2 regions of the Pseudoalteromonas sp. UCD-33C genome follow, and region 2 is predicted to be linked to the other one. Evidence: predicted binding sites of a transcription regulator. Region 2 holds the regulator's gene; the other holds the start of a gene.
What was found. Region 2 encodes FliA, which starts transcription of late flagellar genes. Its sites were predicted from a motif close to CTAAAGNTNNNNNNNNNNNNGCCGATA; they were not measured.
Positions count from the first base shown of each region.

Region 1: pomA (flagellar motor protein PomA) is a predicted target of FliA. The motif match lies at 2,030-2,056, and genes of this name have one in related genera.

Region 1 covers NZ_LJTB01000005.1:5,229-8,653, forward strand. The annotation lists gene AOG26_RS11655 (hypothetical protein) at 1-142, opposite strand, end outside; gene AOG26_RS11660 (flagellar motor protein MotB) at 272-1,195, opposite strand; gene pomA (flagellar motor protein PomA) at 1,199-1,966, opposite strand; gene xseB (exodeoxyribonuclease VII small subunit) at 2,239-2,481, shown strand; gene ispA ((2E,6E)-farnesyl diphosphate synthase) at 2,486-3,373, shown strand.
Region 2 covers NZ_LJTB01000003.1:205,176-208,600, reverse strand. The annotation lists gene flhF (flagellar biosynthesis protein FlhF) at 1-935, shown strand, start outside; gene AOG26_RS09030 (MinD/ParA family ATP-binding protein) at 928-1,788, shown strand; gene AOG26_RS09025 (RNA polymerase sigma factor FliA) at 1,815-2,525, shown strand; gene cheY (chemotaxis response regulator CheY) at 2,566-2,949, shown strand; gene AOG26_RS09015 (protein phosphatase CheZ) at 2,967-3,425, shown strand, end outside.

The sequences.
Region 1 (3,425 bases), on a different contig from region 2:
AAAGGAAAAAAGCAGCAGTAATGATAGAGAAATAAAAAGCGGGCCAATCTTTACGAAGGTAAAAAATAATAATAGCCGGGCTCAAAATGAACACCCAGCTATTGCTTAATATAACTCTAATTTCTACAAACCAATCAGGCAAAATGCAGTGCCTTAATCAGTTTTATCATCATCACCGCCATCACCATTGCCTGGCATATAGCTATATTTATCAACTTTTTTCATTTTTATACTCCATTACATGTGTTAATGAAGTTTCACTTTAATTGATTTATTGCCTTACATCAATAGGGTCAGACTCGTGTGCTTTACCTTGCATAATAGAGATTTCAACACGGCGATTACGCTTGCGATCTTCATCGGTCACATTCGGTACAAGAGGCCTTGTTTCTGCGTGACCTACCACCATCATACGAGATTTATCAAAACCGGGCGCTTTTTCCATTTCACTGGCAACTGCCACCGCACGTTTTGATGATAAATCCCAATTATTAGTATAAAGTTCATTCGATACTTGGAAGTCATCAGTGTGACCTGACACGGTTATTTCACCCGGCACATCTTTTAACAGCGTAGCAATATCACGAATAATAGGTTTAAATTTTGGCTGTAAAAAAGCACTACCTGATGGGAATGAGCCATTCTCACGGATACGAATAATAATTTGCTGACCTAATGACTCGAGCTCAATCGCACCATCCATAATTTGCTGTTCTAGTTGCTGAGCAATTTTCTTCACAAGTTCATTTGTTTGTTCTTGATCAGCTGCTGAAATTGACTGTTCTAAAGCTTGTTGCTGAGCCGTACTTTGCGATTCACCACCACGTTTATTACCGCGCTGTTCTTGTCGACCACCGGCAGAGCTTTCGTCGCCAGCCTGAAACTCAAGCATTTGTTGCGTCATTTCTACGGTTTGTTGTTGAATCGTTTCAATAGGAGTGGGTTCAGGTTTACCCGGAGTGAACTCCATGGCAATGACCGAGGTTCCCTTTGGAATATCTTTTACTTCAATTTTATTTTGTACACCGAAAGCAAACTTCATGGAGCCGGCAATTTGCTTAAACTTCAGTACGTCCATTTCTGAGAAAGCAAGCAAGAGTACAAAGAAGCACATTAATAATGACATTAAATCTGCGAAGGTTCCCATCCACGCGGGTAAACCCGGTGGTGGACATTTGCACTCTTGATCTGACATGCCCTACTCCTCGGTATCAACTTTACGTTTTGATTCAGCTAAGTAGTTTTTCAAGATACCTTCAATTACTTTCGGGTTTTGACCATCTTGAATACCTAGTACCGCGTCGAGAATTAAACGTTGATTAAGCGCTTCCTCGTCTTTACGTAGCTCTAGTTTTACCTGAATTGGAATAGCAACAACGTTTGCTAAGAACGCACCATAGAGAGTAGTTAAAAGTGCAACCGCCATTGCAGGGCCGATTGCTTTTGGGTCATCCATGTTTGATAACATAGCAACCAAACCGATTAGCGTACCGATCATACCCATCGCAGGGGCAATATCGGCAAGTGATTTAAATAACCCAGCCCCTAGTTCATGACGGTTAGCTGTAAGAGAAATATCTTTTTGTAGGGTGGCACGAACAACATCAGCATCATGACCATCCACTAACATATCGACCCCTTTGCGCATAAAACCGTTGGGGATTTCGGCTTCTTCTAATGCTAAGAAACCACCTTTACGTGCTGAATCAGCTAATTCTACTGCTTTTTCAATTAATTCTTCTGGAGATTCGATTTTGAACATAAAGGCTTTTGCAGCGACTTTACCTATGCCCAAAAATTGCCCCATAGTGAAATTCGATAATACGATAAAAATCGAACCACCAAATACAATGACCACCGAAGGCGTGTTGTAAAACATTGCAACTTGGCCGTCACTACTTAACACCATCGACATAGCAATTAAGCCTATGGCACCAAGAATACCTATTATGGTTGCTAAATCCACATACCCCTCCAGAGGAACAATTACACGACACCCTCAGGTATCAAATTTTTATTATTAACTGCTTATCGGCAAGCAGTTGAAATACTTAAATCATTAAATGAATTAATTTTATTTTAATGTAAGATTTTTAAGCTACAAGTTTAAGCTGTATCTAAAACCGTAAAAATAGCATATTGAAAATGGATTATGCGTAAAAAAACACATCATTCTTTGACCTAGTTTAGCATTCCCCCTAAAATTGGCCTCACTTTCTAACAGCTATCGAGGCCACAATGGCAACAAAGAAACCAGAAAACTTAAGCTTTGAAGAAGCGCTGGATGAATTATCTCAAATTGTTGCACAAATGGAGCAAGGTGAATTGTCACTAGAACAATCGCTAAAACAATTTGAACGCGGCATTGCACTGGCGAATGCTTCGTCTGGTAAGTTACAGCAAGCCGAACAAAAGGTTGCCATTTTAATGGGTAACGATAGCCAAGCTCCTCTTAGCAATTTTGATTCAAACTTGGACTAATTAAGTGCAATTAAAAGAACAACTACAACGCGCTCGTGAAGACGTTGAAGCACATTTAAATCGCTATTTCGAACTACCACTTAATACCGAAAAAACCATCAAAGAAGCCACCCATTACGGTGTTTTAAATGGTGGTAAGCGCTTACGTCCATACCTTGTATACGCAACGGGTCGAATGATGGGCGCAGACAAGGCCGATCTTGATATTCTTGCTGCCGCTATTGAGTGTATTCATAGCTACTCTTTAGTCCATGATGACTTACCTGCCATGGATGATGATGACTTAAGACGTGGCCGCCCTACCTGTCATATTGTTTATGGCGAAGCGCAAGCCATACTCGCGGGCGATGCATTACAAACGCTGGCATTTGATTTAATTGCCAACCATCAATTTGCCGTTCCTGCGAGCCAGCAAGTAAAAATGATTGCCTCATTAAGCAAAGCCTCAGGTATTGAAGGTATGGTAGGTGGGCAAGCACTGGATATTGAAGCGACCGATAAAGAAATTACCGTTGCGCAGTTAGAGCGCATTCATCAGCTAAAAACGGGCGCCTTGCTTAATTGTGCTATTACACTCGGTGCATTGAGTGCAAAAAGCTGTGATGAACATACTCTCGCGCAATTAAACCTATTTGGCCAAGCAATAGGGCTAGCTTTTCAGGTACAAGACGATATCCTTGATGTAGAAGCTGATACTGAAACATTAGGTAAGCCACAAGGCTCAGATATTGCGGCTAATAAAGCAACTTACCCTGCTTTATTAGGTATGGCTGGTGCAAAGCAAAAAGCACAAGATTTACTAGCTCAAGCTCATCAAGCTCTTGAGGCAATTGATTACGACACCAGCGAACTGGCGAGCCTTGCTAGCTATATCGTTGAACGTAATTATTAATGCCTAAAAAAGAAAGACAAAATAACTAAAAAATCAGAGCAGCAATGGGCTA
Region 2 (3,425 bases):
AATCAGAAATGACGACCATGCGTGAAGAAATGAATGCGATTCGTCAATTACTTGAACACCAAGTATCTGGCTTAATGCAACAAGATATGGCACGCCGTGATCCGACTCGTGCATGTATGATTGACCGCTTAGCAGGTATGGGTATTGAACGTGATGTTGCAGAGCAAATGGCTTGTTTCATTCCTGACGACGTATCACGTCAACAAGCGTGGCAAGCACTTCTGCAAATGGTTGAAAACCAAATGCATACCACTAATAACGAAATTCTGCGTCAAGGCGGTGTATTTGCGTTAGTGGGTCCAACAGGCGTTGGTAAAACAACCACAGTTGCAAAATTAGCTGCACTGGGTGCACAAAAATATGGTGCTGATAAAGTGGCGTTGATCACCACTGATACCTACAGAATTGGTGCCTACGAACAATTGGCTACTTATGGTCGTATTATTGGCTGTGGTGTTAAGCAGGTAAAAGATGCGAATGAATTAGCTGAAGTGTTATACCATTTACGTAATAAGCGTCTAGTATTAATAGACACAGCGGGTATGAGCCAACGTGATTTACGTTTAACTGAGCAGTTAAATACCCTAATGCGTAATCAGCGTGTTGATATTCGTAGTTATTTAGTATTAAGTGCTACAGCACAGATAAATGTGTTGCAAGAAACCGTAAGACACTTTAAAAAGGTTCACCTAAGTGGCTGTATCTTCACTAAATTGGATGAATCTTTAAGTTTAGGTGAGATTATTAGCATAGCGATTCAAAATCGCCTGCCAATAGGGTATCTTACTAACGGTCAGCGCGTTCCTGAGGATATTCGCGTAGCGAATGCTGAAAAACTAGTGAAAAAAGCTGAACAATTGTATTTAAAACGAGCAAAAGCACAACATTCAAGACGTCAAGCAGTAGCGTCGAACACAGTAGGGATGTATGATTAACACAGTATTAGATCAAGCAAGCGGCCTGCGCAAAATGAATCAAAATAATAATAGTGGCGTTAAAGTTATCGCTGTTACTGGCGGTAAAGGTGGAGTGGGTAAAACCAACGTTTCACTCAATACCGCAATCGCATTAGGTCAGCAAGGAAATCGTGTATTAGTATTAGATGCCGATTTAGGTTTGGCAAACTGTGACGTAATGCTTGGCCTTCGTGTTGAACGTAATTTATCTCATGTTTTGTCAGGCGAGTGTGAGCTTGACGAAATTCTTGTTGAAGGCCCTGCGGGCATCAAAATTGTACCAGCGACGTCTGGTTCACAAAGTATGGTTGAATTAACGCCATCTGAGCATGCAGGCCTTATTCGCGCTTTTAGCGAGTTAAACACCGAGTTTGATATATTAATTGTTGATACCGCCGCAGGTATTTCTGACATGGTATTAAGCTTTTCTCGTGCAGCCCAAGACGTTGTTGTGGTTGTATGCGATGAACCTACCTCAATTACTGATGCTTACGCACTTATTAAAGTGCTTAGCCGTGAGCATGGCGTATATAAATTTAAAATTGTTGCCAATATGGTGCGCAGTTTGCGTGAAGGGCAAGAATTATTTGCTAAACTTTCAAAAGTAACGGATCGTTTTTTAGATGTTTCAATGGAGTTGGTAGCAACCATTCCTTATGACGAGAACATGCGTAAATCTACGCGACGTCAAAAGGTGATTGTTGAATTATTCCCGAACTCACCGGCAGCGGTGGCGTTTAAAACATTAGCAACAAAAGCAGTTAAGTGGCCGATCCCTAATCAACCGTCTGGCCATTTAGAATTTTTTATTGAAAAACTAGTAAACGGCTAACTATGACAACATCGGTGAATAAAGCGATGGGATATCAATCAGCACAGAATTTAAATGCGATTGTCGAAAAACATGCCTCTTTAGTCAAAAAAGTGGCGTGCCATCTAATTGCTCGTTTACCTGCCAGTGTGCAACTCGATGATTTAATTCAATCAGGCATGATAGGCCTAATTGAAGCGTCAAAAAACTTTGATGCTAGCAAAGGTGCTAGTTTCGAAACCTTCGCTGGAATTCGTATTCGTGGTGCGATGTTAGACGAAATTCGTAGAGGTGACTGGGCGCCACGCTCAGTTCACCGAAATGCCCGCCTTGTGGCTGAAACCATTTCCGAATTAGAAAGCACTTTAAATCGTGAGCCCAAAGATACTGAAGTCGCTGAAAAACTTGATATTACGCTAGATGAGTACCATCATATTCTACATGATGTAAATTCGAGTAAAGTATTAGGTATTGAAGATTTAGGTGTAGATGAAGACGTCATCACACCAGTAGGTCAGGATTTAGGACTAGACAAACCGTTTAATAACGTTAAAAATGAGCGGTTTAACCAGTCTCTATTAACGGCTATCCAATCGTTACCAGAAAGAGATGCTCTCGTTTTGTCTTTGTACTACAACGACGAAATGAACTTAAAAGAAATAGGACACATACTCGATGTTAGCGAGTCGCGTGTGAGTCAAATACATGGTCAGGCGATGATTAAGCTCAAAGCAAAAATCAATGACTGGATTAATTAGTAGTAAGTAAATAAAGGTTCAAACCTCACCGGAGGATGTTTTGGATAAAAACATGAAAATTCTTGTTGTTGATGATTTTTCTACAATGAGACGTATCATTAAAAATCTATTAAGGGATTTAGGTTTTACCAATGTGCAGGAAGCTGACGACGGTTCAACAGCATTGCCAATGCTACAAAATCAAGAATTTGATTTTGTTGTAACAGATTGGAACATGCCTGGTATGCAAGGTATTGATTTGTTACGTGCAATTCGTGCTGATGATAGCCTTAAGCATATTCCTGTATTAATGGTGACAGCTGAAGCGAAAAAAGAACAAATTGTTGCTGCTGCTCAAGCAGGTGTTAATGGCTATATCGTTAAACCATTCACTGCTGCGACACTTAAAACCAAATTGGAAAAAGTGTTTGAACGTTTAGGTTAATCTAAGGGGAGAGGCTTATGTCAGCACTTGCTGCGCCTCAAATAAGTTTAGAGCAAGCTCGTCAACTTGTTGAGTATCTTGAAAATGGTGAACAAGAAAAAGCAGATAAGCTCATTCTTGACGCTGCATCAAAAGAACAATCAGAGTTGTTTGCTGAAGTCGGCAAATTGACGCGTCAGCTTCATGAAGCGTTAAAAAACTTTGACCTAGATACTCGTCTCACTGATTTAACTACCGACGCGATCCCAGACGCTAAGCAGCGCTTAAATTATGTTATGGAAATGACAGAAAGCGCCGCCAATAAAACCATGGATGCGGTTGAAGCAAGTTTACCAATAGCGCAACAACTTGCTGATGAAATTGCCGCAATCAAACCTACGTGGGATCGTTTAATGAACCGAGAAATTGAACTCGGTGAATTTAAATCGTTATGTCATAGCTTAGATAAGTTCATGAATAACTCGCATACCAAAACC